DNA from 3 places in the Dysgonomonas sp. Shenzhen-Wh21 genome. Region 2 is predicted to be linked to each of the others. Evidence: riboswitches for the same ligand, from Rfam matches in the RefSeq annotation. Region 2 holds a riboswitch; each other region holds the start of a gene.
The links. A riboswitch is a leader RNA that binds a small molecule or an ion and turns the genes downstream of it on or off. The one in region 2 is predicted to bind cobalamin.

Region 1: it holds a riboswitch for cobalamin, as region 2 does, so the genes downstream of both, LDB17_RS08240 (anaerobic ribonucleoside triphosphate reductase) here and LDB17_RS09215 (TonB-dependent siderophore receptor) in region 2, are expected to answer to the same signal.
Region 3: it holds a riboswitch for cobalamin, as region 2 does, so the genes downstream of both, LDB17_RS06095 (TonB-dependent receptor) here and LDB17_RS09215 (TonB-dependent siderophore receptor) in region 2, are expected to answer to the same signal.

The regions. Positions count from the first base shown of each region.
Region 1 covers NZ_JAIXHZ010000126.1:10,016-23,005, reverse strand. Annotated here, with positions in the region: gene LDB17_RS08295 (putative LPS assembly protein LptD) at 1-678, opposite strand, end outside; gene LDB17_RS08290 (M64 family metallopeptidase) at 873-2,150, shown strand; gene LDB17_RS08285 (hypothetical protein) at 2,256-2,960, shown strand; gene ahcY (adenosylhomocysteinase) at 3,255-4,673, opposite strand; gene LDB17_RS08275 (mannose-1-phosphate guanylyltransferase) at 4,689-5,771, opposite strand; tRNA gene LDB17_RS08270 (tRNA-Leu) at 5,934-6,017, shown strand; gene LDB17_RS08265 (AbiH family protein) at 6,087-6,899, opposite strand; gene LDB17_RS08260 (helix-turn-helix domain-containing protein) at 7,059-7,466, opposite strand; gene LDB17_RS08255 (hypothetical protein) at 7,712-7,948, shown strand; gene LDB17_RS08250 (N-acetyltransferase) at 8,024-8,476, opposite strand; gene nrdG (anaerobic ribonucleoside-triphosphate reductase activating protein) at 8,525-9,058, opposite strand; gene LDB17_RS08240 (anaerobic ribonucleoside triphosphate reductase) at 9,051-11,258, opposite strand; cobalamin riboswitch at 11,375-11,565, opposite strand; gene pflA (pyruvate formate-lyase-activating protein) at 11,776-12,495, opposite strand; gene pflB (formate C-acetyltransferase) at 12,580-12,990, opposite strand, start outside.
Region 2 covers NZ_JAIXHZ010000132.1:37-13,026, reverse strand. Annotated here, with positions in the region: gene tsaD (tRNA (adenosine(37)-N6)-threonylcarbamoyltransferase complex transferase subunit TsaD) at 1-677, opposite strand, end outside; gene LDB17_RS09245 (hypothetical protein) at 853-1,842, shown strand; gene dnaB (replicative DNA helicase) at 1,937-3,454, shown strand; gene secDF (protein translocase subunit SecDF) at 3,637-6,624, opposite strand; gene LDB17_RS09230 (AMP-binding protein) at 6,889-8,544, opposite strand; gene LDB17_RS09225 (helix-turn-helix domain-containing protein) at 8,587-9,141, opposite strand; gene LDB17_RS09220 (RluA family pseudouridine synthase) at 9,154-10,095, opposite strand; cobalamin riboswitch at 10,309-10,491, shown strand; gene LDB17_RS09215 (TonB-dependent siderophore receptor) at 10,584-12,575, shown strand; partial or broken gene LDB17_RS09210 (DUF5074 domain-containing protein) at 12,588-12,990, shown strand, end outside.
Region 3 covers NZ_JAIXHZ010000090.1:41-7,207, reverse strand. Annotated here, with positions in the region: gene LDB17_RS06105 (endonuclease/exonuclease/phosphatase family protein) at 1-722, opposite strand, end outside; gene LDB17_RS06100 (cobyrinate a,c-diamide synthase) at 922-2,265, opposite strand; cobalamin riboswitch at 2,334-2,530, shown strand; gene LDB17_RS06095 (TonB-dependent receptor) at 2,579-4,774, shown strand; gene LDB17_RS06090 (ABC transporter substrate-binding protein) at 4,783-5,913, shown strand; gene LDB17_RS06085 (sirohydrochlorin cobaltochelatase) at 5,910-6,845, shown strand; partial or broken gene LDB17_RS06080 (TonB-dependent receptor plug domain-containing protein) at 6,895-7,167, shown strand, end outside.

The DNA of each region.
Region 1 (12,990 bases), on a different contig from region 2:
CTTGGCTTTTGTCAGTGCCAAGTAAAAGTGAGGGTGTTCGTGATCGTCGCAAGTGGTATATTTTCCCTCTCTCATGAAAAACGAATTGTCGTCGTTCTTTTTTGCTCTGCTTGCTACAATATATCCTTCTCCTTGAGTGGTAATCACATTTGTAATATAACCTTTCTTTGTTTTAAAGTTATATTTCATTGTTTTTGATTCGTAGTCTGTTCCTCCATCAGTAAATACAGGGAATCCAAATTCTTTTCCTACAGAATCGAGACCGTATGTGGCGTAAACAAGGCTACTATCCATGTTCATCCATATCTTTTCTCCTTTGAGTGAAATATCGGTGTATTTCACAACGCTTTCGCCATATAGATACCCCCAATTTCCTGCTGTAAGAACTATAGAGTCATTGGCTGTATAGTCTACTACAGCGTCCAAAACAGCTTTCTTTTTCTTTATAGAGTCGGACGGAAGAGAGTCTCCACGCATCTGTATAAAATCATTCTGAGTCTTACGAACCGGGTCTCGACTTAAACGAACCCGAGGTGATGCAGAGTCGGTAGGCAATGAGTCTTGAGGGTTGTCGAGATGTGCTATACGTGACTCTATACGAGAAATTTGTGCACCCCAAAAAGGCACAGAAAAAAGAATAAGCAGAAACGTATACGTCAACAACTGAATTTTCCTCATGTAGAGACCTCTAACTATATAGTGTATTCGGATGCAAAGCTAATCAATTATATAAGAAAGCATAATATGAAAAATCAAAAAAAGTATAAATTTTCATCTTCCATCCTAAGAATCAAATTGAATTGAAAGAAACTTTATCCTTAAATATTGTGATTAATTTTTTATCTTTGTTCTATTCTAAAACGAAGCTTTTCATGAAATATTTTCTGTTAACCCTATCACTTTTCCTTCTTGCACTGGGGGGATATTCTCAAAACTTTGAAGAATACTTTGAAAACAAAACGTTGCGTGTCGATTATATATTTACAGGAGACAATGTCTCTCAAACCGTTTCTCTCGAACAATTGAACCAATTGCCCCAATGGGCAGGACGCCGTCTCCATCTTGCAGAACTGGGAAGGCAAGGAAACGGGCAAATCAAAATGACGGATCATAGAACCGGAAAATGTATTTATCTTGAATCCTTCAGTTCGTTATTTCAGGAATGGCTGACTGTCCCGGAAGCTGCTACAGTAAGAAAAAGTTTCGAAAATACATTCTTATTACCATACCCAAAAGATAAGGTTGATATAGAGGTAAGTTTGCGAGAAAAAGACGGTTCGTACAAAACCGCTCTTAGGCATACTGTCACTCCTGACGATATCCTAATAAGGAAAAAAGGATTGAAAAATATCCCGGCTTATACCGTTATACATCAAGGTGGACCTGTAGATAAATGCCTCAATGTCGTTATTTTGGCAGAAGGTTATACGTCTTCTGAAATGGACAAATTTAGGCAAAATGCAAAAATGGCATGCGAACAGATTTTAGCACATAGCCCATTTAATCGTATGCAAGATAAGTTCAACTTTATTGCTGTAGAAACAGAATCGAAAGACTCTGGTGTAAGCGTTCCTCGTAAAGGCAAATGGAATGAAACGGCTTTTCATTCCCATTTCGATACCTTTTATTCTGATCGTTATCTGACTACTACGAATGTAAAGGATGTACACGATGCAATTGCAGGAATACCTTATGCTCATATCATTATATTAGCAAATACTGATGTATATGGCGGTGGTGGTATTTTTAATGCCTATACATTGACCACGACGGGGCATGCAGACTTCAAGCCTGTTGTTGTTCATGAATTTGGTCATAGCTTTGGTGGATTGGCCGATGAATACTACTATGAAAATGATACATTTAGCGATAGCTACCCTTTTGGTGTAGAACCTTGGGAACCAAATATAACAACGCTTGTTGATTTCAATGTGAAATGGAAAAGCTTATTGGTAAAAGACACTCCGATTCCTACTGATGCTAAGTTGGCAGATAAATATCCGATAGGGGTTTTTGAAGGAGGAGGCTATTCGTCCAAAGGGATATATCGTCCTGCTGTTGACTGTAGAATGAAGACAAATACTTGCAAAGATTTTTGTCCTGCATGTCAAAAGGCACTCGAACAACTCATTAAATTTTATACCGAATAAAAAAAATATAGTTAAGGATTTTATTTATAAGGATAAAACAGCTATTTTTGTCGCTGCTAAATTTGAAATAAACAGAATAATATAAATATTTATAACAGATTAAAAATGTCTAAAAAGAAACAAGCTGAATTGCGTGAAGAAAAAGACTGGGAACGTATTGGAACAGCAGTTGCAGAATCAGAACGTTTCATTGAAAAATACCAAAAACAATTACTAATAGGTATTGGTGCTATAGTTGTGGTCGTTAGTGCATTTCTTGCATACAACTATTTTATTGTAGGACCAAAAACTACCGAAGCTCAGGTGGCAATGTTCAGAGGTGAACAGTACTTCAGAGCCGGACAAGATTCATTAGCTGTTTTTGGAGATAAAAACGGATATGTAGGATTTGAGTCAATCATAAGTGATTATGGTTCTACTAAAGCCGGAAAACTGTCTAAACTATATGCCGGAATCTGTTATGCAAATATGGGTAACTACGAGAAAGGTCTTGAATACCTGAAAGACTATAGCGGTAGTGATAAAATAATATCACAACTGGCGAATGGTGCAATCGGCGACTGCTTGGATAACCTGGGAAAATCAGATGAGGCTGTTTCATATTATATCAAGGCTGCTAAAGGTGTAGATAATGCTTCTCAAAGCCCTATGTTATACAAAAAAGCAGGTCTTATATATCGTAATCAAGGAAATTACGATAAAGTAATTGAGGTGTTTTCAATTATAAAGAATCAATATATGAATTCTCCTTTAGCTATTGAAGCAGACAAATATATTGATGAAGCTAATATATTGAAAGGACAGAAATAATAGATCTTTATTATATATTATACAAAAGAGTTCCGCTAGACAGCGGAACTCTTTTTGTTTATATTACTTTTCTAAATAACAATTATCTAATTAAAAGTGATCTTTGAAATAAAAGTAAGATTAAGAGTGGTAATCAGAAACTAAAAAAGGTGACATAAAGAACAGATTGGAACCTGTCACTTTTGTCACCTTTGTCACTTTTTGAATAAGGAAGCGAGCGCTAATACCGTATCACATATTGCAAAAAAAAACGGGCTTTATGGTTAAAGCCCGTTTATATTGATAGATGATATCTTAGTATCTGTAATGTTCAGGTTTGTACGGACCTTCTACAGGAACCCCAAGATATTCGGCTTGTGCCTCAGTCAGCTTGGTCAACTTCACTCCAATTTGTTCAAGGTGTAGGCGTGCAACTTCTTCATCCAAATGTTTCGGCAAACGATAAACGTTTACTTCATAGTCGCGTACCCATAGCTCCAATTGAGCTAAGGTCTGGTTTGTGAATGAGTTACTCATCACGAATGAAGGGTGACCGGTGGCACAACCTAAATTCACTAAACGACCTTCGGCTAAAAGGAATATAGAATGCTCATCAGGGAATGTATATTTATCTACCTGCGGCTTAATGTTTACATGCTTAATGCTAGGGTAGTTTACAAGCTTGTCCACCTGGATTTCATTGTCAAAGTGTCCTATGTTACATACTATAGCCTGATCTTTCATGCGAGACATGTGCTCTATAGTTATAATATCCTTGTTGCCTGTTGTTGTAACAAAGATATTCCCTTCTTTCACGGCCTCTTCCATCGTTGTCACTTCAAAGCCTTCCATTGCTGCCTGCAAGGCGCATATCGGGTCTATCTCAGTGACTATGACACGAGCTCCGTACGAACGCATAGAGTGAGCACAGCCCTTGCCTACATCTCCATATCCTGCAACAACCACTACCTTACCGGCAATCATCACGTCGGTAGCTCTCTTGATACCATCGGCTAATGATTCGCGACAACCATAGAGGTTATCAAACTTAGACTTGGTTACCGAGTCGTTTACATTAATAGCCGGAACAAGTAGTTCGCCTCGCTCCATCATTTGATACAACCTGTGTACGCCTGTTGTTGTCTCTTCGGATACTCCTTTCCAATCGGCAACTGTGCGGTGCCAGCGATTGTTGTCATCCTTAAGAATACGAGACAGGGTGTCGAGTATTACTTGCTCTTCGTGGCTCGAAGCTTTTTTATTCAGAAAGTCAGCATTTTCTTCGGCTTTATATCCCCAGTGGATAAGCAGTGTAGCATCGCCGCCATCGTCTACTATCAGGTTTGGGCCTTTCCCTTCAGGGAAAGCTAAGGCTTGCTCTGTACACCACCAATATTCTTCAAGGGTTTCTCCCTTCCATGCAAATACGGGTATCCCGGCTGCTGCAATAGCTGCTGCCGCATGGTCTTGGGTAGAGAAAATATTGCAACTAGCCCAACGTATATCGGCTCCTAATTCTTTCAGGGTTTCGATAAGTACTGCTGTCTGCACGGTCATGTGTAACGAACCCATGATACGAGCACCTTTCAGCGGTTTTGTTGCTCCATATTTCTTGCGAAGTGCCATTAATCCCGGCATTTCATGCTCTGCTATTTCTATTTCTTTTCTCCCAAAGTCTGCCAGATTGATATCTGCTACAAGGTATGGAAGGTTTGGCAAAAGTTCTTTTGACATATATTTATTTGATTGTTATATATATTTTTCTCCGTATTTTAGTTTTACGTCAGCGACGAACTGCTTGATACGCTGTTCTTCCGACTTCTTGCAAATCAGCAGCACGCCGTCGGCTTCGGCTACAATATAGCCCTCTAAGCCTTGTATAACCGCTAATTTGCCGGCAGGCAATGTCACAACATTTTCGGCACTATCAAAAAATATAGTGTTGGCAATGAGCGACGCATTGGCATCATTATCTTTTTCCGATATTTCGTAAAGTGATCCCCAAGTTCCTAAATCAGACCATCCGAAATCTGCTGCCTGTACATATACATTTGTAGCTTTTTCCATTATGCCATAATCTATTGATATATTCGGGCAAAATGGAAAATTCTCATCAATGAAGGCTTTTTCTTTTTCTGTGCCAAAGGCATCGATACCACGGTCGAAACGAGAAGTTATCTCAGGAAGATATTCACGAAGTGCGCTTAAGATGGTTTTGTTATTCCAGATAAAGATACCTGAATTCCACAGGAACTCTCCGCTTTCGAAGAAGACCTTGGCCAGCTCCAAATTAGGTTTTTCGGTAAAGACTTTTACCTTATTCACTCCGTCCAGTTTCTCTTCGCTCATTTGTATGTATCCATAGCCTGTTTCGGGGCGACTAGGCTTAATGCCGAGTGTCAATAACGTATTGTGTTTAGATACAAACTTATAAGCGTTCTGAATAATAGAAAGGAATTCATCCTCTTTCAGAATCAAGTGATCGGAAGGAGCAACTACAATATTTGCTTCAGGATTAAAAGAGTTGATATGGTAAGTCGCAAAAGCAATACATGGGGCTGTATTGCGTCGCATTGGCTCTAACAATATCTGATTGGGTTTCAACTCAGGCAGTTCTTCTTGTACCATCTGAGCATATTCATTATTGGTGACTATAAATATGTTCTCAAGAGGAAGGATTCTTTTAAACCGGTCTACAGTCATCTGCAAAAGAGAACGTCCTGTTCCAAAGAAATCAAGGAACTGCTTTGGACGGGCTTCGCGGCTAAAGGGCCAAAAACGGCTGCCAATGCCACCACCCATGATCACGCAATAATTGTTCTTGTTATCCATGTTTGTTTTAAAAATTTATACAAAGTTATATCATACTAATATACAAACAAAACGATTAGGGACAATAGCGAAATAAAATTATACGATTCTTTTTCAAAAAAGTTATACTTGATCTTTTGATATATGAAAAATATGTGTACTTTTGCACCGCACTAGGCACAAGCCCAGATGGCGGAATTGGTAGACGCGCTGGTCTCAAACACCAGTGGATTCACTTCCATGCCGGTTCGATCCCGGCTCTGGGTACTAAGAAAGTCTGATAGAGAAATCTGTCAGGCTTTTTGTTATATTCCTTTATTAAAAAATAAAGATATTCTATTTTGATAAATCAATCATCTTAAAGTTTTGATGGGTTCTCAAGTATTGGATTCTATTAACGGTTAAACTATCTAATTGTTTAAAAATATCATACATACCTTCTTCCTTATAATAAGATATAGCTATATTTTTTCTGACAGAATGCGAATGACATGCATTCCCAAAAAAATCATCAAAATAATGATGGTCAGTTTCGCCTAAAGAATACCCTAAAAATATTATGTTATTTGCATTAGATAGTATTTGATTAACATCACATATTTCATTCCAGATACAAGTTGATTTTTTAAGAAAGACGTCATTTTTATTAATTCTTGCATTGTCTTCTACGCCAAAAACAATTTGGTTATTTTTAGCAGTACCATGCACCTTGAAAACTTTATGTTTTAAGTTTTTCTGATGTGTAATATATTCAAGACTTAATGTGTAATTAAAATTGAAAATTAATAATCTTTCAAATTTTTCTGTAAGAAATCTATAGGCTTGTGATGTCTTATCTATATATGACATATCTATGCTATTCAAGTAGTCACATAAAGATTTACGTAAAGATTGATATTCTTGTTTGAATAAATTTCTATTTGAGTTCGTATAGACTTCATTAGAGTAGTTTTTTAATTCATTCTCAATATCTATCCAATTATTTAAATCATGTTGGTTTTTGAGATATAAGCAAAGTTGATTATTTTCAGCTAATAATTTGCAGAAGAAATCACTCGAAATAAAATCACAATAGCCTGTTTTTAATCCTAAATTTAAATCAAATCCATTTCCCGTTATCAAAACTGCATCATATTCATTGTTAGGCATATATTAGTGTGTTTTTTAGATTGATTCTCAAATTTGGCTATAATACAAATAAATTTTTTATGATTTTAGGAATCCTTCCCTTCTTAACTCATAAATCAAGTCTAAATCTTCAATAAATTCAATCTTTGTGTTTTTCATTTTTGTGAGCCTATCAGAATTTCACCCCTTCCTCTCTTTCAATACCTCATGCAATAAAGAAATAGCCTCCTCTTTATCCTTCAACATTCTTTCGTATAAAGCGATCTTTTCATCGTAAAGCTCAACTATTTTATCTAACGGGTTAAATGTCGGGGAGTAGTTTATAGAACCTGAATTATCATAAGCATTTACAATATTGATGGAAGCTCCTTGTTCAAGCTCAGTAATAGCCTCAACAGGAATATCCAAAACCTTAGCAATCTTCTCTAAAATATCCTGTTCGAGCTTATCCTTTTTCTCATAGCTCGAAAGAGTAGCTTGTGATACTCCTATTTGCTCTGCCAGAACATCTTGATTAATGTTTCGCCATTCTCTCCAACGGCGAACGTTTGGACCATGATTGCTCTTCTTTATGCTTGTTTCTTCCATGTCTTTCTATTTGTGAATTTGTTTATATGCAAAAATAAGCATTTAGAGCAAATAATAATTTATTTGTGAGGATAATATTTTAACAGTTAGGATATTAATATATTATTTGTTTTTCTGATATCTTATTGTCTCAATTGATAGGATATAAGACGCTGTGCCCTTTACTTTGCAATTGTGAATTATACAAACTCAAATATAGCAACCCTTACAAATACAAAAGTGCAGTAAGCCTAATGCAAACATTTATGGAAAAATTAGAAAGAGGGGATATAGATCTGGAACCGATATATACATTCTTTAAAGAAGACATTTCTCCTAAAGACTTTGCTAAACTATTGGATGAATTTTTATATAACTATGTCATTCTATTCATACAGTCTCAATCTGATGCTATAATTAGCACGCATAAAGATACTCTCGAATTTATCCACTATCTAAAAACCTTACGGGATATTGCTCCTTTGTGTGATAAAAGGCAATAAAGCGATCAAATTCCAAAATATAGGTTTGAGAGTAGAACTGTTAAGGGTGCACAGCAATCCTGATAGAGAAATCTGTCAGGATTTTTTCATTTCATTTTTTAGATAAACCATGTCTATTAGTTGCTTGCCATTTTCAAATATTTGATGGTCGTAATTGTCTATGAAAAAGTTTTTTACGGTGTGTGAATATACAAAGCCAAATTTTTTGTAAAATGACAATATAGTAGGATCGTCGCCTGTACCAACCAATAATATGTCACATTTATCTTTATAGTTGTCAATTATGTATCTCATCATTAAACTCCCGTATCCTTTCCCCTGTGCTTTTTGGTAAGTTGCAATATTTTTGATTTCGAAAGTTTTCTCGTCTTCTTGAGTAACGACACAAACGGTTTTTAGATAAGTGTCGTATAGCGCAAATAGTTCTCCTCTTTCTAAATATCTGTAGATCATGCTTTCCTGTTCATCGCCCAATAGCAGCAGATTCATAAACCGGTCTTTATCCTCTGTTATTTTTTCTATTTTCATTTTAGCAGAATGTTGCCATTAATAACAAGGCAATATTAATAAATAAGTTTAAGATTTTAAGATACTATTCTCATTGTAATGAGAACTTTTTAATATTGGGTATGAATCTTGGCGTTCATTCAAAGAAGCTCGTACATTTATGATTCTTTGATTGTTGCTGCCCCTGAATCGTAAATCTTCGCTTCGCAGTGCTTCAATATATTTGCCGTCTACCAAAACATCAATAAAAGGAAGAATCTGAGAAAGTCTATCCGATTTTAGAATGTCTTCATATAAAAAACCCGTATAGCACCAAATATTTTTGTTTGTTCCTCTTTTTATTCGTTGTGCAAGTTCTGTGAAACCTTCTACTTGAAACAGCGGGTCTCCACCCGAGAAAGTAACGTTTGCAAATTCATCTTCTTTTATTATCTCTAATAGCTGATCAATGGTGTGTGGTGTGCCATTTTCTATATCCCACGATTGTGGGTTGTGGCATCCCGGGCATCTGTGTGTACAACCGGCAGCGTAGATGGCTGTCCTGAATCCGGGGCCATCTACGGTAGTGTCATGTATAACGTTTAGTATCGATAGCTTATTCATGAATAATGCGGTCGTTTAGCTCTGCTAGTTTTGCGCTGTTCCATCGGTCTGTTGTCCCTACCAAATAACCTGTTATGCGTTGCAGGCGATCTATTTCGTTGCTACCGCATTTCGGGCATCGGGTGAGCTTTGTATCCGAATTTTCATAGCCGCATTTCAAACAACGATTACGGTTGTGATTGACTGATGCATACCCCATATTATATTTATCCATCATATCCACTACTGTCAATATAGCATCGGGGTTGTGTGTGGCATCACCGTCTATCTCTACATAAAAGATATGTCCTCCTCGAGTTAGGTCATGATAAGGAGCTTCTGTCTTTGCTTTCTGATGTGCGCTGCATTGGTAATATACGGGTACGTGATTGGAGTTGGTGTAATATTCACGATCGGTGATGCCCTTGATTAGCCCAAAGTCTTTTTTGTCTCGACGGGTAAAGCGTCCGGCGAGCCCTTCGGCAGGGGTTGCAAGTACACTGTAATTATGCTGATATTTTTCTGAGAATTCATTTACTCGATCTTTCATATAAGTTACTATCTCCAGTCCGAGTTTTTGAGCTTGCTCATCTTCTCCATGATGTTTACCTACAAGTGCAACAAGAGCTTCGGCAAGTCCTATAAAGCCAATGCCCAATGTGCCCTGATTAATTACCTTCTCTATCGTGTTTTCTTCTTTTACTTGCTCGCATCCTTCCCATAATACAGACATTAGTAATGGAAACTGTTTAGGTGCGGCAGTTTTCTGAAACTCGAAACGGCGATGCAATTGTAATGCGGTTAAGTCGAGTATCTGGTTTAGTTTGCTGTAGAAGCAATCTATTCTTTCTTTTTCATTTTCTATATTTCTGCATTCTAAGGCAATGCGTACAAGGTTGATGGTGGAGAAAGAGAGATTTCCCCGTCCGATAGATGTCTTCTTTCCAAAGCGATTTTCGAAAACCCGTGTGCGGCAACCCATTGTAGCCACTTCGTGTTCGAATCGGCGAGGATCGTCCGCTTTCCAATCTTCATGTTGGTTGAATGTCGCATCCAGATTCAAAAAGTTAGGGAAGAAACGGCGGGCACTTACCTTGCTTGCTAGTATATAAAGATCATAGTTTTTGTCATCCGGCAAATAGTTTACGCCTCGTTTCTTCTTCCATATCTGTATAGGGAAAATAGCCGTTACGCCACTTCCTACACCCTCGTATGTGCTGTGGAGCAATTCACGAATGATACAGCGACCCTCGGCAGAGGTGTCCGTTCCGTAATTGACAGAGCTGAATACGACCTGATTCCCTCCACGAGAATGGATTGTGTTCATGTTGTGAATAAAGGCCTCCATCGATTGATGAACTCTGCTCACTGTTCTGTTTATGGCATGCTGTATAATTCGTTTTTCCCCTGCTAAATCTTTGACCGAACAAGGGATATAATCTTCTATTTCTGTTTCGTACAAATGTTTGTATTCTATTCCTGTAACCTGTTCCAGAACTTTTATTTCTTCAATAAAGCTCTTACGTACAAATGGAGCCAAGTAAAAGTCAAAAGCAGGAATGGCCTGTCCGCCATGCATTTCATTTTGTGCTGTTTCCAGAGAGATACAACCTAGCATACTGGCTGTCTCGATGCGTTTTGCCGGACGAGATTCTCCATGCCCTGCAAAAAAGCCATTCTGTAATATCTTATCTAAAGGGTGTTGTACGCAAGTAAGGCTTTTGGTTGGATAATAATCTTTGTCGTGTATATGCAGATAGTTGAGGCGAACAGCTTCTTTTACCTCCGGCAATAATAAATAATCATCGACAAATGGTTTGGTGGTTTCGCTAGCAAACTTCATCATCATGCCGGCAGGTGTGTCGGCGTTCATGTTTGCATTTTCGCGCGTGATATCGTTTGATTTAGTATCTATAATTTCCAGAAACATGTCTCGCGTTTTTGCTTTGCGGGCAATGCTGCGTTTGTCACGATAGGCGATGTATTTTTTTGCCACCTCTTTGCGAGGGCTTTTCATCAACTCCATTTCTACCATGTCTTGTATCTGCTCTACTGTCATTTGCTCATTGCCCTGACAGGATACATAGTCTGTAATACGTCTTATTAGAATGGAGTCTTCTCCTTGTTCGGTGTGTAGCATGGCTTTACGAACTGCTGCCATGATTTTTTCCTCATTAAAACCGACGATACGTCCGTCTCTTTTTACAACTGTCTGAATCATATTCGTTATCGTTTATACTTTTATTGTATCAATTAAAATATAACTGACAGGAGCAGGGAAGTACACATACTTATTTGAAGTGAATATGTTGTATAATTCTGCTGCTTTTCTCCCGAAAGCTAGAATGTATATACGGCAGGTCTTCTGACTTATTTCGCAGTTGGTAACCTTCCCATCAGTATTCGTTGACAGTGGTGTGAGAGTCCAACTACCTTTCTGAAATTTACAGCTACGGGGATAGTTCAGGTCTTTCACCTGATTCCCTTTTCATCCGATTATATTCGGAACCGTATATGTTAACAAAGTTATATGATTTTACTTAATAAAAGACTTGATTGGATATTTTATTTAAGTGTTTTCTGATTTAAGTTTTCTCTATTTGTTGTTAATTGGCTTTTTATGAGTTTGTTGTAGTTTTATTATTGTTGAAAAATTTTCTAAAAATAAAATTTTATATTCCTATTGATGATCTTTTTTTGTTTTTGTAAAGAAAAATGTTTTATGAATAATATATATATCAGACCTTAAGTCCATAACTTCGGAAAATATTTTCAGCCTTCTCTATTTCCGACTGTTCGGGAGGTGCAATATCTTTAAACTTGTAGTCTTCGCCTAACTGCTCCCATTTATGTAATCCCATTTGATGAAAAGGCAAAATATCTACTCGTTGTACATTTTTATATCCAGAAACCTGTTTTGCCCAGTCATTCAGGTCTTTTTCATCGTCGGTGAAGCCCGGAACGAACACATATCTTAGCCAAACAGGTTTCTCAATTTCAGTGAGATACTGCATGAAGCGAAGTGTTGGCTCTAGTGGTTTTGCTGTGAGGTTTTTATATTTATCAGGATTGATATGTTTAATATCTAGCAGTACAAGATCTGTGTACTCTAAAACTTCCTTTACCTTATCATTTAATATATATCCTGATGTGTCTATAGCTGTATGTAAACCTTCATTCTTGCACATCTTAAATAGTTCGATAATAAACTGAGGTTGTAGCAGGGGTTCTCCTCCCGAAATGGTTATACCCCCATTGCGTATGAAGTTTTTTACCTTCTTTACTTCTTCGAAAGCCTCTTCCGGAATCAGTTCGTACTCCTTATCGTTCATATTCCATGTGTCTGGGTTATGGCAATAGAGGCAACGAAGAGGGCAGCCCTGCATAAAAAATACAAACCTTATACCCGGGCCGTCTTTAGTTCCAAAAGACTCGAAAGAATGAATTAAACCTTTCATAATTGATTTTCTTCCTAATAAGAGAAGATATTGCCCCAAAATTTAAAACACTTTTGGGGCAACCATATATGTATTAATGGGGTATCAGAATGATGTAGTAATCGTTCTGTTTATCACATCTAATTGCTGCTCTTTTGTAAGTTTTACGAAATTAACAGCATAACCTGATACACGTATTGTCAACTGAGGATATTTTTCAGGATGTTCCATCGCATCGATAAGCAGATTCCTGTCAAATACATTAACGTTGAGATGGTGACCTGTTTGTAAGAAGTAACCATCAAGAAGTCCGCTGAGGTTTTGAGCTTCTTCTTTTCTGTTTTTACCCAATGTGTTTGGCGTAATAGCGAAAGTATATGATATGCCGTCATTTGCATGAGCAAACGGAAGCTTCGCTACAGATGAAAGTGATGCTACAGCTCCTCTGGTATCACGCCCATGCATAGGGTTGGCTCCCGGAGCAAAAGGTGTTCCTCCACGTCGTCCGTCAGGGGT
Region 2 (12,990 bases):
TCCCTCAAGAGGTATAGAAAAGAAGTTTTCAATCCGCTAAAGCTGTAATTATAACCCGGTATATGCGGCTTATTCAATTTAAACTTGGTAGGATCGCCTTCTTTTGCCAATCGGTCAACAACAGGTCCTCCGGGATAACCCAGTCCCATCACTTTCGCACACTTGTCAAAAGCTTCGCCGGCGGCATCGTCGATTGTTTGTCCTACTATCTCCATTTCGTTGTATGACTTCACAAGAATTATTTGTGAATTTCCACCCGAAACCAGTAGGCACAAAAATGGATATTGTGGTTGGTTATCATCGTCTTTATTCTCTTTGATAAAGTGAGCCAAAACATGTCCGTGCAGGTGGTTAACATCAACCATCGGTATATTTAGTGCCGACGATAGCCCTTTAGCAAAAGATGTACCCACAAGCAACGAACCCATAAGTCCCGGACCTCGGGTAAAGGCAATTGCGGACAGATCTTCTTTGTTGACTCCGGCCTTTTTTAAAGCCTGATCTACCACCGGTATAATGTTTTGCTGGTGTGCTCGTGAAGCCAATTCGGGAACAACACCCCCGTAACTTTCATGAACCTTCTGGCTGGATATTACATTTGACAAAAGCACCCCGTCTTGTATAACGGCTGCTGCAGTATCGTCACAGGAAGATTCTATTCCTAATATAGTTATCATTCGTTGGATTTATTTTTTTTTCTATAATAGACTATGCTTATTACTTGCGCCAAAATATATAATATATTGTTACATTCTTAGTTATAACATTATGCATATATGTTTGTTTATAAAGCGGAACAAAATTAAAAAATATAAATTATCTTCGCAAAGAAGAAATCTTAAAAGGGAATAAATGAAAAATATAACTTACTTATTAGGTTTTATTATAATATCTTTCATCGGCTGTTCGGGCACGGTGAAGAGCGACAACAGGCATTCAGCACAAGAGAGAGTATCCATTATACGCTTCGATAAAGATATATACAATTATATACAACACCCTGATGCCGCAACAGAAAAATCTCTGACCGAAAAATATCCCTTGTTGCTTCCTGCTTTTGGGCAAATCGCCATGAAGACCAGCGATCAAGCGACGTTTTTTCCTCAACTTAGAGATTACTTTGCGAATGAAGACTTACTCAAAATATATCAGGATGTATCTACAAAATATGCAGACGTATCTGTATATGAAGATAAGTTGACTGCGGTAAACGCTTTGGTAGAAGAAAATTTTCCCGGTAAAAAACTACCTCGGTTAGCGATGCATGTCTCAGGTTTCAGAGCAAATGTAATTATCGTAAACAATCTTATATCTCTCTCGATAGACAAGTATTTGGGTAGTGACTATCCGGCTTATCAAAGTTTCTTTCAACCATACGAACGCCTTCAAATGCAGTCTGAGGATATTGTAAAGGATTATATCAAAGCTTGGCTGATAAGTGATATTATAAAACCTGCCGATCACGAAACTCTTCTGTCTGCTATGATAGATGAAGGTAAAATTTTGTATGCACTATCCATTCTGCTTCCCGGTGAGGATACCGACAATCTGATAGGATATACATCCCAACAATCAGCTTGGTGCAAGAATAACGAGAAAGATATTTGGCAGAAAATAGTAAAAGAAAACTATCTTTATTCTACCGATCACATGCTTATCACTCGTCTCACCAATGATGCCGCTTCTACAACCGTAGTATCACCGCAGTCTCCGGGGCGTGTAGGTGCATGGATAGGCTGGCAGATCGTAAATCAGTATGCCAATAAGAAGGGATTCTTGCTGGAAGATATATTATCTATGGATGCGCAAACAATTTTGAAAGGCGCCAAATATAACCCGTAAAAAGTTATTAACATCTTGTTCAAAACTTAAGTCTCCATTCAATATTATTTATTTTATCTTTGAATAAAATTTATGGAAAGGGGAGTTCAGATAAATGGCAGAGTCAAATTTTAGGAATCAGGGAAAACGCAAACCAAAGGAAACAACTTTAGTTCCGGATATAGGAAAAATACAACCACAGGCCAGAGAGTTGGAAGAGGCCATACTCGGAGCTCTAATGCTAGAGAAAGATGCTTATTCGGTTGTTAGTGATATTCTTAAACCAGAAAGTTTTTACGATTCCATTCATCAGATTATATACAGAGCAATAGTAGATCTGGCTGTACGTCAGGCACCGATCGATATGCTTACTGTTGTCGAACAATTACGCAAAGATGGAGAATTGGAGACAGTGGGAGGGCCTGTATATATAGCTCAGTTGACCGAAAAAGTGGCATCTGCTGCCCATATCGAATTTCATGCCCGTATTATAGCTCAAAAATATCTTGCGCGCGAACTTATCTCTTTTTCCTCAAATGTTACAAGTAAAGCATTTGATGAAACAGTAGATGTCGACGACCTCATGCAGGAAGCTGAGAGCAAACTGTTCGAGATATCGCAGGGCAATGTGAAGAAGGATGTGACGCAGATCAATCCGGTCATCAAAGAAGCCTTACATTTACTTGAAATAGCGGCAAACCGTCCTGAAGGGCTAAGCGGTCTGGAAACAGGGTTTACTCCGCTGGACAAGATAACTTCGGGTTGGCAAAACTCCGACTTGGTAATTATTGCAGCTCGTCCGGCGATGGGTAAAACCGCATTCGTGTTGTCAATGGCCAAAAATATGGCTGTGTCTTATAAATATCCGGTAGCATTATTCTCTCTCGAGATGTCGAACGTACAGCTCGTAAACCGTCTGATCGTCAATACATGCGAAATACCGGGCGAAAAGATAAAGAATGGGCAGTTACTCCCTTATGAGTGGGAACAGCTCGATTTCAAAATAAAAGAGCTTTACGACGCACCGTTATTTATAGATGATACCCCGAGTTTGTCAGTTTTCGAACTGAGGACAAAAGCACGCCGTCTGGTCCGTGAGCATGGCGTTAGGATTATCATAATTGACTACCTCCAGCTAATGAATGCCAGCGGTATGAATTATGGTAGCCGCGAACAAGAGGTGAGTATGATATCTCGCTCATTGAAAGGATTAGCAAAAGAATTAAACATCCCAATCATTGCCCTTTCGCAGCTTAACCGTGGGGTTGAGGGGCGTACAGGAGCAGAAGGAAAGCGTCCGCAATTGTCTGACCTCCGTGAATCGGGAGCTATCGAGCAGGATGCCGATATGGTATGTTTTATCCACCGCCCTGAATATTATAAAATATTAGAAGATGATAAAGGTAACTCCTTGATAGGTCTTGCCGAAATTATTATAGCAAAGCATCGTAATGGTGCTACAGGCGATGTATTGTTACGCTTCAAGAGCGAGTTTGCCCGTTTTCAAAATATTGATGACGATTATAATTTTGGAGCAGGTCAGCAGTTCTCATCTAAGATCAACAATCACCCTGTGGCAGAACAACCACCACACCCTATGCAAGGAGGTGGTAATGACTTTGTTCCTTTCTAGCCCGAACAGAATACACATCTTAGTTATATAATAAGAATCCTTTCATCTTTGTAATGAAAGGATTTTTTTATTGATAATCTTTCTTGAAAGCTTAAATATATATTCTTTAGTTTCTACAAAAAAATAGAGGCTGATTACATTGTTTAATCAGCCTCTATATCGAAAAGACAATTTATTTAGTTTTATTTCGCTTCAATTGCATTATCCTTATTCTTTTCTTCTTTCTTGAAGATAGCCCAAGCTATTGGGGTAGCAACGAATACAGAAGAATATGTACCGATAATAATACCGATGAAGATCGCAAATGTGAAGCTTCTGATAGTATCACCACCTAATAAGAAGATACAGAATACAACCAACATAGAACTCAATGATGTATTCATCGTACGTCCTAATGTTGAGTTCAATGCCTCATTAATAGTTTCGGTTATATTGCGTTTTGGATACATGTTTCTGATCTCGCGGATACGGTCGAAGATTACAACCTTGTCATTGATAGAGTAACCTACTACTGTCAACACCGCAGCAATAAACGACTGGTCTATTTCCATCGAGAATGGCATTATCTTATATAGTAAAGAGTATAAGAAAATAACCAATACAGCATCGTGTGCTACTGCGAAGAATGTACCTGCCGAGAACGCTATGTTGCGGAAACGTATAAGGATATAGACAGCCATACATATTACGGCAATCACAACTGCGATTGTAGCAGCGGTCTTCAAGTCGTCGGCAACACTTGGCCCTACACGTTGAGAACTTTGTATATAGTTGTCGATTGTTGTATTTGGTGCCAAATATTCTTTCAATGCACTAGTCATTTTAGCTCTGATCTCTGTTTCTACAGCATCTGTTGCTTCTTCTACTTTGTAGTTTGTAGTAACACGCACCTGACTTGTTGTAGAAGATTGCGTTGCTGATCCACTAGTCAATACAAGAACCGTAGAACCTTGGAATTCTGGAACTAGTAGTTTTTCTATATCATCAGCATTTACATTCTTATCGAAACGGATCAAATAGTTTCGTCCACCTGTAAAGTCAATACCTCCGTTCAATCCATTGATAAATAATGAAGCCAATCCTGACACCAAAATGATGGCAGAGAAGATAACAACCTTTTTGGTCATTCCCAAGAAATTGATATTTGTATTCAAAAACAGTTTCTTAGAAAGAGATGTAGAGAATGTAAGATTTCTGAATTTACCTTTTTCGAGCATATATTCATAGAATATACGTGTCAGGAATACAGAAGTAAGGAACGAAGCAATGATACCAATTATCAACGTTGTAGCAAATCCTTGTATCGGACCTGTTCCGAAGTATGCAAGAATGATGGCTGTAATTACCTGAGACACGTGACCGTCGAAGATAGCAGAAAATGCATGTTTGTAACCGTCTACTACGGCAACTTTCACGTTTTTACCCGCTCTTAATTCTTCCCTTGTACGCTCATAAATCAATACGTTAGCATCCACAGCAAGCGCAAGTGCCAATACAAGCCCTGTTATACCCGGTAGTGTCATTACCGCTCCAAAAGCAGCTAGAATACCTATGGTGAAGAACAAGTTGACAATTAGCGCCGAGTTTGCGATTAACCCCGGTATCAATCCGTAAATAACGCAGATATAGATCATCAATAATACCAAGGCTAATAAGAATGAGAATATACCGGCAGTAATAGCTTCCTGTCCGAGAGATGGCCCTACAATATCTTCTTGTACGATATGTACACCTGCTTTCATCTTACCAGACTTAAGAACGTTCTCTAAGTCTTTTGCATCATCTACAGTAAAACGACCTGTGATCTGAGAACGGCCACCTTCAATTTTATTTTGAACGTTTGGTGCAGAATATACAGATCCATCAAGAACGATAGCGATGCTTCTTCCTTGCTCAGCTCCTGTAATAGTAGCCCAACGTTGTGCTCCTGTAGTATTCATCTGCATATCTACTTCCCATGCAGAACCGTGTTGAGATTGGTCAGCTTTAGCCGAGATCACAACATCTCCGTCAAGAGCCGGACCTTTTTTAATACCATCACCACGAAGAGAATATAGTGCGAATTGTGTTTCTTTTGCATCTTCAGCTTTGAAGCCCCAAGCAAATGTTAAGTCGCCAGGGTACAAATCTTGATATCTGTGTAAAATTCTATTTACGGCAGCTGTATCTGTTTTATTTACAAAACCGACGATAGCTCCACCTGCAAAGGTTGTAAAGTAGGAGCGAAGAGGTTTTGTAAATCCTAGATTATCGGTGCTTTCTACTTTTACAGAGTCTGTGGTCGCAGCAGCTAGAGAATCTGTAGCTACAGGTGCAGTAGTACCATTTGCAGCTAACACTTCTTTCGAACGCTGATCCATCAACTCAATATAGTTTTGGATTTCCTGTAGGTTGTATGTTTTCCAGAACTCAAGATTTGCGCTACCTTGCAATAGTTTCTTCACACGTTCAGGTTCTTTAACTCCCGGCAATTCGATTAGTATACGTTCTGCACGGTCTAGTTTCTGAATGTTAGGAGCAACTACCCCAAATCGGTCGATACGCGTACGCAACACATTGAATGAGTTATCAGCAACGCTTTGCAATTCTGTTCTTAAAACAGCTACTACTTTATTATCATCATCGGTAGGAGATACCTGATCTCTCAGTTTTGTACTGAATATCGATGCTAATTTGTTATTGCCGTTACTAGCTTTGAATTTATCAACAAAAATAGAGATATAGTCTCGGTTACTTCCTTTTCTGTTTTCGTCCGAAGCCTGTCCTAAAGCTGTTTGAAACGCCTCATTGTCGGGATCTCCAAGTGAACGAAGTACTGCGGCAGCGTCTACTTCCACAATAACACTCATACCACCTTTAAGGTCTAGCCCGAGGCCAATTTCTTTCTCACGGCATTCTTTCAGAGTATAGCCGATGCTATCTCCAATGCCAAGGATACCTTTAGGCCAAACTTTCTCTGTAGACATTGAGTCTATGTAGAAAGTATATTGCTTATTATACAACTCATCATAGAGTAGTTGATCGCCTTTTGCATGCTCCGTAGCGTATGCAGCTGCGTATTCTTCCGCTTTCTTATCGTAACTTCTTGTTACAAACGTAAAAGACAAGTAAAACAAACAAACTAATGTTAGGAGTATTGCAAAAGTAATTACAAAGCCTTTGTTTTGCATTTTGGATTTTACTTTTTGTTATTTAATTATATTATTTCTATTTTCTTCAAAATTAATAAAATACACATATATCCCGGACACCTCTTTTCAATAAAATGAGGCCTAATGGAGATATATGCACACTTTTAGGCGTGCAAATATAATCTTTTATTCTTTACAAATCATAATAAATATAAAGAAATTAGAGATTAAGCAAATATGCAAATCGGTAGATAATAGTTTTATACTCTATGCCGATAAACATACTCTTGCATTGATGTATTACTAATTTTCTTCCTGTTTTCTTATTTCCGCTCGTTTGATCTTTCCACTAATCGTTTTAGGTAGTTCTTCAACAAACTCGATAATACGAGGATATTTGTACGGAGCTGTAACCTTTTTTACGTGGTCTTGTATCTCACGCTTCAGGTGGTCATTGGCTTTGTTCTTATAGTCCATAGCTAATACAATGGTCGCTTTTACTACCTGTCCGCGTATTTCGTCCGGTACTCCGGTGATAGCACACTCTACAACAGCAGGATGTGTCATCAAAGCACTTTCTACTTCAAAAGGTCCGATACGGTATCCCGAACTTTTAATAACATCGTCTATGCGTCCTACAAACCAATAATAGCCATCTTCGTCGCGCCAAGCCATGTCTCCCGTATGGTATACATTATCATGATACACCTGTTTTGTTAGTGCCTCGTCACGATAATAACCCATAAATAGACCTAGTGGTTTCCATTTGTCGGTCTTAATAACAACTTCACCTACTTCGCCATCTTCTACCGAGCGACCGTCTGCTGCTATTAAGTCCATATCATACGCCGGATTGGGTACACCCATTGCTCCGGGTTTTGGTTCCATCCATGGGAAAGTAACAATAGTCGGCGTGGTTTCAGTTTGCCCGAAAGCCTCCATCATCTTTATTCCTGTACCTTTATAGAATGCCTCGAAAACAGATGGATTGAGAGCTTCACCTGCTGTAGTGGCGTACTCCAACGAAGATAAGTCGTAGTGAGACAGGTCTTCGCGAATCATAAAGCGGAATACTGTCGGAGGTGCGCAAAAAGAAGTGATTTTATGTTTCTCTATAAGGTGTAATACCAATTGAGGTGTAAATTTTTCATGATCAAATACCATTACAGCCGCACCGGCTATCCACTGTCCGTATAGTTTTCCCCAGACGGCTTTTGCCCATCCCGTATCGGCAACTGTAAGATGCAGGCTGTTTTCGTGCAGGTTGTGCCAATATTTAGCTGTTACAATATGCCCTAAAGGGTAAGCAAAATTGTGAATTACCATTTTCGGTTCTCCTGTTGTACCTGAAGTAAAATACAGCAGAGAAATATCATCATTGGTATTTACATGATCGGGACGTACAAAAGGCTTCGCTTCTTTTATTCCTTTATGGAAATCGTTCCATCCCGAAGGTATATTTTCCCCGCATGCAATAAGGCACTTCACTGTTGGCGACTCCGCCATTGCTTCATTTATGTGACTTATGACAGTTTCGTCATTTACACTCAGGATTGCTTTTATACTTGCCGCATTATTGCGATAAACGATGTCTTTTTTTGTTAATAGATGAGTCGCCGGAATCGCAACAGCGCCTATCTTGTGCAGAGCTATAACAGCAAACCAAAATTCGTAGCGTCGTTTCATGATAAGCATTACCATATCTCCATGTCCTATGCCTAACGACTGAAAATAAGCAGCTGTACGGTCGCTCTGTTCTTTGATGTCTGCAAATGTGAAATCGATGTGTTCTCCCTGGTCATTTCCCCAACAAATAGCTCTTTTGGTAGGGTTTATTCGTGCCCATTCATCAACTACATCATATCCAAAATTAAAATTATCAGGAATCTCAACGTGATAATGCTTTGCAAAATCTTCAGTTGAAGTAAAATGAATTTGTTTTACAAATTTTTCCAACATTATATAATGGTGATTAATCTTTTAGTAAATGAAAATACCAGCTTACAGCACAACAGCAATAAACTTCACTCGCTTTCCGTCCAAAGCTTTCATTCCATGGGGTAGGCTTGAATCGAAGTAGATACTATCACCTTCTTCCAATATCAAATCTTTCCCATTTATTTGTAAAAGCATCCGTCCTTCAAGGATAAGGTTAAACTCTTGCCCGGTATGTGTGCTATGATGTATCCTTACACTATCTTGCTTGGGTTCTACTGTGACTTCAAACACATCAGCCTTTCGATTGTTAAATCCACCGGCTAGCGTCTGATAGCTGTAATCTGAAACACGCTTCACAGCTAAACCTTTTCCCTTGCGCGTCAAAAAATAGCTGCTCATGCGAGGTTCGTCGGCAAACATCAGTACAGAAACATCTATATTATGTTTCGAAGCAATGTTTTTCAGTGTACTGATAGTCAAATCTTTTCTCCCTTCTTCATATTCGAGGTATACCACAGGATCGATACCACATGATGAAGCGAACTCTTCGGTCGTCATATCCAAAGCCTCACGGAGGCCTTTCAGACGCTGACCTATCTGCTTAATATCTTCATTCATACCTAAAATGTATTAAATTGATTCCTCTTTTTCGGGCTTATCCTTTCTTTCTTTTTGTGTTTCGGATATTAGTATTTGCATTGCTTTAGGGATGCCGGCTTTAAATTCAAGCAATTCCCCTGTTCTTGGATGTTTCAAAATTAGTCCCCCGGCATGAAGGGCAATTCTTTTGATCGGATTATTTGAAGCACCATATTTCTTATCGCCAACAATCGGATGTCCGATCTGTTGCATGTGTACTCTTACTTGATTTTTGCGTCGTGTTTCAAGGTCAAAATCCAATAATGAATAGCCACCTTTCGATTTTTGTGTCTTGTAATGAGTAACAGATTTCAGTCCTCCGTTATCGATAAGAGATGACATCATTACAAAGTTCTTGTTCTCGGTAAGCCACGATGTTACAGTTCCATTTTTAGGGTTCGGACGTCCTTCTACAATTGCCATGTATGAATACTTAGGTACAAGGTTGTCCCAGTTTTTCTGGAAAATATCCTGGAGCTCCATGTCTTTCGCAAAGATCATAAGTCCCGAAACTTCTCTGTCGAGGCGATGCAGAACATAAACACGTGCTTTTTTATCTTTTTTCTTTACGTATTCATTCAGAGAGTTATATACAGTGCGTGACTTTTCCTTATCTGTAGCTACAGATAGAAATCCTGCTTCTTTTTCGATGACGAGTAAGTCGTCGTCTTCAAATACAATCTTTAATCCCTTCAATCTCTTTTCTTTTCGAGACTGATCGTATTTCATAACAGAGACCTTATCTTTTGCCTTCAGTTCGAAATCGAATTGGGTGATAAGCTTTCCGTTTACTTTGATTTGTTTATGTGCAAGAAGCGATTTCACTGCGTTGCGGCTTTTACGTACTTCTTTTTGGACAAGGAAATCTAGCAATTGAGCCGGTTGATCAACTTTTATTTCCTGCAATACTTTATCTCTGGTTGTATTCCTCATTTCATTTATATATGAATATGAAACAAAGGTAAGCGTTTTTCTTTTAAGATAAACACAACATTAGATGTCGATTTACAAATATTAATTTAAATCATGGCTGCTTAAGGTTGGAGAATTTTAATGCATAGAGGCATAAAACACAGGATAATATCTTTCGCATGAAGCATGCTAGTGGAATTAACATTTATATTTTGTCTTTCAATATAATTTATCCTTACCTTTGCAGCACTTTGTTTCGTTTGTTAACGAATTAAAAGGGAATCAGGTGAAAATCCTGAACAGACCCGCTGCTGTAAGCTCTGTAAAGCTTGTGCAACATAGCCACTGTTATTCAAAATGGGAAGGCTGTACAAGTTGGAGTAAGTCAGAAGACCTGCAAAGTAATAGTTCGGACAGCTTTCGAGGAATAGAGCTTAAGAAACAGTGTCAAGATTATATAGTCTTTTCTTTGTTCTTATCGAAAGCATTTTATTGAATAATTTGTGAAGATGAGGACTTTTTTATTCTCCCTTATATTTTTATTTGTAGTAGGCTGTATGCATGTACAGGCTCAGATTAATGATAGTCTCAATGCAAAGAAACTGTCAGAGATAGAAATTTCTGCACAGATCAAACCTTCTGTCTCACGATCTACAACTCCACTTCAAGTGATTGATAATACAGAGATTGAACGAATAGGAATACTGTCCGTGTCTGATGCTGTACGTCGTTTTTCGGGAGTTACAGTAAAAGATTATGGAGGTATTGGAGGTATGAAGACTGTCTCAATAAGGGGGATGGGGGCACAACATACTGCAGTTAGTTATGATGGTGTTACGATGAGTAATGTTCAATCCGGACAGATTGATATCAGCCGTTTTTCGTTGGAAAATGTTTCCATGATAAGTCTCTCCATTGGTCAATCTGACGATATATTCCAATCTGCACGATCATATGCATCAGCCGGCTTATTAGAGGTAATAACATCAAACCCTGCCTTTAAGAATAAATCATATAATGGAAATATACAAGTTAAAGCTGGTTCTTATGGGCTTTTCAATCCTACTGTCTATTATGCACACCGACTGAATAAGAAATTCTCTCTTTCGTTAAATACAGGATGGGAAAGAGCAGACGGAAGATATAAATTTACATTTAAGAATGCCGACCAGACAGAAGAACGTAAGCGTAGAAATTCGGATGTCAATATCTGGCGTACAGAATTAAACCTTTATGGGAGTATGGGTAAAGCTGGCGAGCTGAAATTTAAGGTAAATTATTATGATTCGGAGAGAGGTTTGCCGGGTTCTGTAATTTTCTACAGAGACGACAATGAAGAAAGAGTCTGGAACAAGGATTTGTTCTCCCAGCTATATTACAAAAATAAAGTTAATGATAAAATAAGTATAAAAGGACAATTAAAATTTAGCCGCAACCATTATAAATATCTGTCAATAACCAATAATACAGCAGAAAACAAACAAGAAGACCGCATCACTCAGTATGAATACTATGCATCAGCAGGTATGATATGCAAACCTCTTAAATATCTATCTATAAGTTTATTTGAAGATATATTTCAGAATAGATTGAACAGTAATTTTGAAGATGTAGACAAGCCGAAGAGAATTTCATCACTCACAGCTTTGGCTGCTCAATTTACTAATAAATATCTAACCGTAACCGGAAGCCTTTTGGCTACTTATGTTGATGAAAGTCTTCAAACGGGAGAGTCACCTGAAGATAAGAAAAAGATAACGCCATCTATAAGTGTATCATACTTACCTTTCGAAGAAGCCAATTTAAGACTTCGTGCATCTTATAAAAAGATATTCAGAGTGCCAACTTTTGATGATATGTATTACATACGCATGGGCAATATAAATCTAAAACCGGAATATGCTACACAATACAATATAGGATTGACTTGGACAAAAAAAATATCTGAGACCATTGACTTTATGAGTGTATCTTTAGATGGTTACAGAAATAAAGTAGATGATAAAATTGTGCCTTTTCCTACAATGAATATTTTTAAGATGCGCAATTATGGAAAGGTAGATATGACTGGGGTGGATCTGAATACGCGTCTCCATGCATTGTTAACATCTCAAATATCATTAAATATCACAGGTAATTATAGTTATCAGAGAGTTATAGATGTAACAGATAAAAATAGTAAAAACTATAAAGATCAAATCCCTTACACACCGCGTCATTATGGTTCGGCATCGGTAAGTTTAGAAAACCCTTGGTTAAATTTTGCCTATACTGTTATTATATCAGGCAAACGTTACGCTCTTGATCAGAATATACCAAAAAATGAGATAGAATCATATACAGATCATAGTATTTCACTAAATAAGTCTTTTATATTAAATAATAATAGCTTACGCCTCCAACTCAATTTAATTAATCTGACAAACAAGAATTATCAAATTGTACAATATTATCCTATGCCGGGACGATCTTTTACAATATCAGCTAATTATAATTTTTAAATATTTATTCATATGAAAATAAATAAAATTTTTTACGCATTTCTCTTTGTAGCATTAGTTTTAGGATTCGCATCATGTAGTGATGACGAAGGCTATCCTGTTGTTGAACCACCTATTGTTGAGCCACCTGTTGTTGAACCACCTTTGGTAGGAACAGGATCATATATATTAAATAGTGGAAAAAGCGGAAGTAATAACGCAAATATTGCTTATTACGACTATGAAACAGGAAAGGTTACTTACAATGTCTTCGAATCAATAAATAGTAAAGGACTGGGAGATACTGGACAAGATATAATAACTTACGGAGATAGAACTTATATAGCAGTATCAGGATCTGCTGTTATTTATGTTTTGGACAAAACGGGTAAAATATTAAGTACTATAGAATCTACTAAAGAAGGAAAAAAGCAAC
Region 3 (7,167 bases), on a different contig from region 2:
GCTCTATCTAAATTGTCTAATTCTTCAAGAGGCTTTCCCCAAGCATTATATGACGAGTTATTGGCATACGGTTGTTCAACATCATAATAGGTATCTCTTAAGACTTCCGAGTTATTAAGAAGCTGAGCCCAAGAACTATCCATTCCTCCATTTAGGTCTCCCATAAATATGACGGGATTATCCCCTACTATTTCTTTGATTTTAGTCAATATCAATTTACTACTTTCGTTGCGTGCATAATCTTTTTCATAATCATAATGAGCACTGAAAACGAAGAAGCTCTTGCCTGATTTGATATCCTGTAATTCAACCCATGTACAAATACGGTTGCAACAAGGAGCATCCCAACTTTTAGAAGGTACATTAGGTGTGGCAGACAACCAGAAGTCTCCATTACTCAGTACTCTGTATTTGTCTGTTTTGTAAAATATTGCGGAATGCTCCCCTTGTCCGTTACCGTCTCTTCCCTCCCCGTAATAATCATAACCGGGTAGAGCAATTTTCATATCCTTTAATTGATTCGGTAAAGCCTCCTGAGTTCCAAAGAAATCAAAGTCGTGATACTGTACTAACTTTGCAATATACGGAAAGCGATCTTTCCACATATTACCCACATCGGATGAATTGTCATTTCTAACATTATACGTTCCTACATTAAATTTTTGTGCATTTAGAGTAAAGGCAGTCATGAATAATACTGCACTAATAAAAATTTGTTTCATTATTTAATTAATTTGAGAATTAAAGGTAATAAGTAAATATAATTTCTTGATGATATATTCTCAGATTATAACTTTCTATAACGGTTTATGCAATAGAACTGATAAAAAAACTTATATATCGATACATATGATAAACTATGTTATTATGAGTTGTAACCAATCATCAGAGTTGGTGCACTTGATACAAACTACACTTTTATCACTTAAATAAATGTAACAAATTCTCCATCTCAGCCCAATATATATGAGTATATCCTGCAATTACATTTTTGTAGCGTAATAACTTTGTATCTACTGGAACCTCCTTTGCATTATACTGCTGCGTTATACTTTCCATGTTATTTTCAATATGTGAATAATGAAATTCGTGTCCTCTAATAGTTATACTATTATATTCAAATTGACGGTATCCTAATTTAAGCTTCATGTTTTCCATTGAAGCCTTTTGCTTGAAAATATCTACCATTGGATATTCTATCCCATCCTTATCTGCTATAGATGAAGACAGATACATCATTCCACCACATTCTGCAAGAATATTTCCTCCATTTTCCGCATAATCCTTAATAGCCCTATGTAGCAGTTTATTTTCGCTTAGCTGTTTTGCATATAATTCAGGATATCCTCCCGGGAAATAAACAAAATCTGACTTTGGCAAATATCTGTCTGTTAAAGGACTAAAGAAGGTCACCTCTCCTATTTTTCTTAAATATTCTATATTTTCATGATACATAAAATTGAAGGCTTCGTCGGCTGCAACTGCTATTTTCAGATTCAGAGAGGAATGTTCTTTAATTCGATGTAATTCTGGATTTCCTATTTTGACTTGCGTATATGATAGCAATTTATCAATATCAATATGTTTTTCTACAATTGATGCGGCAATATTAGCAAAGTCATCTAGAAGAAAATCTTGATCGATACTTAATCCCAAATGACGTGAAGGCACAGTCAGATTTTCATTTTTAGGCAGGTAGCCTAATGGGACTATACCGACATCGTGGCAAGCATCTGCGAGAAATTTATAATGACTTTCGGATCCAACATAGTTAAAAATTACTCCTAAGACATTTATCTTTTCATAAAATTCTTTGAATCCATACAATAACGGAGCTGCTGAATATGCCATAGATTTGGCATTTATAACCATAACAACAGGGATATTCAATAGTCCTGCAATTTCGGCACTGCTTCCTTTCATCTTGTCATATCCATCAAATAGCCCCATCACTCCTTCAGTAATACAAGCATCATTTCCTGATGCGTATTTTGAGTACAGATATCTGACGTGATTCTCTGTTGATAAGAATAAATCGAGATTAACCGACTTTTTACCTGAAGCCATATCATGATATTTGGTATCTATATAATCTGGTCCACACTTAAATGGTTGTACTTTAAGCCCTCTGTTCTTTAATGCTCTCAATAAGCCTAAAGTAACCGTTGTTTTTCCTGAACCCGAACTTGGCGCAGCTATAAGAAAGCTGGAAATCTCTTTCATGAGTAATCTGGTTTTATTTTCAGCAAAAGTATAAAAAGCCATCAATGAAATGAATTTTACCAAGAAAATATATTTTTTAAGAATTCTTTTTAATCCTATTTTTTTTCAATTACCTTTGAAGCCGCTTAGGTGATGTATTCAGACATTCGTCTGTTGCATAAAAGGGAATTCGGTCAGAATCCGAAACAGTGCCCGCTACTGTGAATTCCATAAAATTTTGAGTATCACCACTGCCACTGTCACAATGATGGGAAGGCCTCTCAAAATGGAACAAGTCAGGAAACCTGCCTAGCATAAATTAATAGATATTCCCGGGGTCAGGAATATAATTAACTAACATTATACTTCTTTTTTAATGAAACTAAGAATTATGCTAACAGCATTGCTATGCTGTATTGCAAGTATTTCGTTCGCTCAGTTGAGCTTGCGCGGAAGAGTTGTTGATGAAAATGAAAAGCCGATCGCTGGCGCCAGCGTATGGATTGAGTACACAACCATTGGAACATCCACAGATTTGAAGGGTGAGTTTAGTCTTGAAAAAATCCCGGAAGGTAATAATCTTCTAAGAATTAGTGCACTGGATTATAATGGAGCTCGTGAGACAATAAACAGATCTAATGACAACATCCTTATTCGTATGAAACATTCCCCTCTTAAACTGAATGAAGTAGTAGTAACAGGTACCGGCACAATCAACAAACTTAAAAACTCGCCCGTTGCAATAGATGTTATTTCTCAGAGGGAACTCCAAAACACGAATATTCCTACCTTCGAAAATGCCATGATTGCCTTAAATCCCTCTATGTCATTCACTCCTAATGCAATGGGTTCGTATATGCAGCTGAATGGATTAAGTAATAGATATATACTTGTGTTAGTCGATGGAAAAAAGCTTGGGGGCGATGTGGGTGGTAACGTCGATCTGAACCGCATTGATATGGGAAATATCAAGCGTATAGAAGTCTTGAAAGGAGCCGCCTCTTCTTTATATGGTTCGGATGCAATAGCTGGAGTTATTAATATTATAACCAATAAGCCAAAAGATTTGGTGAACTTCTCTACAGAGACACGCCTCTCTGAGTATGGACAATTTACTCAAAATGCTAACCTGTACTTGAATGTAGGAGGTTTCTCCTCCTCTACTTCTTTTCAGCGAAATCAGGCTGACGGTTGGCAACTTAATAAAAAGGAAATAATAAACGATGAAGAAGTAGATACGGATAAACAAGCCATGTTACGCTTCTATTCAGATGTTTTCAGCCAGCGTTTTGGTTATAAAGCGACAAAAGAATTGAGCATGTATGTAGAGGGAAGTCTTTTCGACAAAAAGTTTAAACGACCTGTAAGTGCTTATGGGTTCGATATGAAATATGTCGACTATTCGTTTGGTGCCGGTGCAAAATATTTATTGAAAAATAATGGTTTGATTTCATTAGACTGGAATACCGACCGTTTTGAATATTTTAAAGCTTACCTGAAAGAAACCAAAGACAAAAACGGTGTCACATTTATGCCGGGAGATGAAGAATTTGTGAGAAGGCAGAAGTACAATAATGTAAATTTGAAAGGTACATTCAACGCCGGAAAGTTCAATAAAGTAACTGTAGGGTCAGAGTACAAGGTAGACAACCTATATGCTCCGGCAGATAGCATCGGAGGTTCCAGAAATGTTTATACATTGGCTTTTTATGCTCAGGATGAAATAAATCTTTTCGGAAAGCTGAATATTGTTCCCGGAGTTAGATATATATACAATGAAACCTTCAAAAACAGGGTTACACCTAAAGTCAGCGCGATGTATACTCTTAATGATTTCAATTTCAGAGTATCATACGCTACAGGTTTTAAAACACCTGACTTAAAACAGTTATTCATGAAAACTGAAGTTACCAGCAAAGGTAAAACCACTTTAAGTGTAGGGAATAAAGATCTGAAGCCCGAAAGCTCAAACTATTATTCTGTCAATGCTGAATATATAAAGGATTTTCTTTCATTGGCTGTTACAGGTTATGTTAACAACCTTAAAAACAAAATCGACACATATGAAATAGAATTAACACCTGAAGAAATAGCTGAAGGATATAATAAGAAATCATCGTATCATAATATAGGTAGATCTCGTATTCAAGGTGTAGACTTTACTTTTAATTCATACCTTGGTTATAACCTTACCTTAGGAGGAGGATATAGTTATGTGAATGCTAAAGACCTAGATACAGGTAAGCGTCTTCAACGTATAAGTCGTCATACAGGAAATGTTAACCTGAATTGGTTTAAAGATTTCGGGTTATTCAAGTCAAATTTTAATTTAAACGGACGCCTGCAAAGCCGTAGATATTATGATGATGGTGATGATGCACGTGCTTATCAATTATGGAACTTTGCTACACGTCATACATTCAAGAGTATAAATGGTCTTGTATTTGAACCGGGTTTAGGTATTGAAAATATCTTTGACTTTGTAGATGATAAACCTTTCAACCGCAATTATGCGACTTTATCACCCGGACGTACATTTTATGCCAGCCTGAAAATTAAGTTTAGTAAGTAAGATTGTTTATGAAATCTTCAAACTTATTATACCTCTTTGTTTTCTGCTCAATTCTTTATTCCTGTTCTTCGATCGGGAATAAGGAGAATGAAAATATTGAAAAATATCAGCTAAGACATGCTCGTGGATTCAATGTAGAACAATATGAAGATTACAAATTGGTAACCGTACGTGACCCTTGGGATACAGTGCGTACTCTCTACCGATATATATTAATTGATCGTGATAAAGAAATTCCGACGAACCTGCCTAAAGGAACTATCGTAAAAGTACCATTGCCAACTGTGATCGCTTTTTCTACGATTCAATGTAGTATGTTGCAAGAAATAGATGAACATCATCGTATAACAGGGGTCTGTCAGGCCAAATATATAGACCTGCCTTATATCCAAGAACGATTGAAAGCCGGAAAGATTATAGATTTGGGCAGTATGCATAAACCGGATGTTGAACAATTAATCAATCTGATGCCATCTGCACTTATTGTATCAGCGATGGAAACCGGCATGGGCTATTTGGATAAGTTAAGAATTCCTATCATTGCTACTACTGACTATATGGAAGATACTGCTCTCGGTCGTGCCGAATGGATACGCTTCCATGCATTGTTTTACGGAAAAAAAGCGCTAGCCGACTCGCTTTTCCAAGAAACAGAACGCAGATACAATGAAATAAAAGATAGGGTAAAGAATGCATCTAATAAACCAACAGTATTCAACGACCTGAAATTTGGTAAAACATGGCGAATTGCTGGAGGAAAAAGCTATCTGGCAAATCTGATACGTGATGCGGGAGGCGAATACGTTTGGAATGATGATAATTCAACCGGATCGACACGCTTGTCTGCCGAAATGGTACTCGACAAAGCAGGATTGGCTGATATCTGGCTGTTGAAGTACAATCGAGAAGAAGATTTCACATATAATAGGTTGAAACAAGAAGATAAAATATATGCCCAGTTTGGTGCTTTTAATAAAAAACAGATATGGGGATGTAATACCGGCAGAGTCCATTATTTTGAGGATTTGCCGATTCATCCCGATTCTATATTGAAAGACATGGCAAAAATATTTCATCCGAATTTATTCACAGATAATAAATTAAGCTATTTCAAATCATTAGATGAAGAGATATTATGAAAAGGATTTTATTATATATTATGATACTATTTACCACTGTTGCAACATTTGCACATAGTGGAGGTAGTTACGAGTATTCTGATATTTTTAAAAGTATGCAGGCAAACGATAAAGCTGCTATTCTGATAGTTCATTTTGGTACTACTCATGACGACACTCGCGAACTGACAATAGAAGCTTTAAATAATCAGGTGAAACAAGTTTTCCCTTCCATTGAAGTAAGAGAAGCATATTCTTCACGTATTGTTATCAAAAGGCTTTCTGTACGTGGTATCTATAAAGTGAATCCATTAGAAGCTTTAAAACAACTTCATGCTGATGGATACACACATATATTAATACAGTCTTCCACTATTATCGATGGAGTGGAAATGGAATCTTTGTACAAAAATGTAGAAGATGTGAGCGGACTGTTTAAGGATGTACGTATAGGTACGCCATTGCTTTATTCTCCACAAGACTACGAAGAAGTTATAAAGGTTTTAACCGTAGAAAATAAAAAAAATGTTGCCTATATATGGGTCGGACATGGAACTTATGATGCTACTACAGCCCAATATGCGATGCTCGATTATATGCTTAAAGCGAAGGGGCATACAAACTGCTTTGTAGGAACTGTAGAAGGCTATCCCGAATTTGATGATGTTTTAGCACAATTAAAGGATTCGGGCTTGAAAGAGGTTGTTCTTATGCCATTTATGTTTGTAGCCGGAGAACATGCAAAGAATGATATTGCTGGAGATTGGGTCGAAAATCTTAAAAAAGAAGGTTTATCTGTAACTGAAAACCTTCAGGGGCTAGGAGAAAACCCTAAAATCAGGGAAATATATTTATCTCATCTACAATTTATAACTACTCATCGTAAAATCGATATAATGGAGAAAAAATCCATATATGAAAAAACGGGAGAAAAGATAACACCTGAATACTAAAGGTTTATCTATAGGACACTTAAAAAGCTAATATTTTTTACTAATGTTTATGAAACGTATACTTTATATAATAATTATCATAATATTTTCCGTAAATACTTTTGCTCAGAACAAAAGTATGACCGATACTGTATATTCTATCCAGGAAGTTGAGATACTCGGAACATCCAAAAAGAAAGTAGAGATAGGAAAACTGAATGTTCCTTTACAATATCTACCAATGTCAGTAAGTACAGTTTCTTACAAAGATCTCGAAATAAGAGGAATCTCAAATATTGAAGATGCTGTGAAATTTTTACCCGGTGTAAGAATGAATACCAGC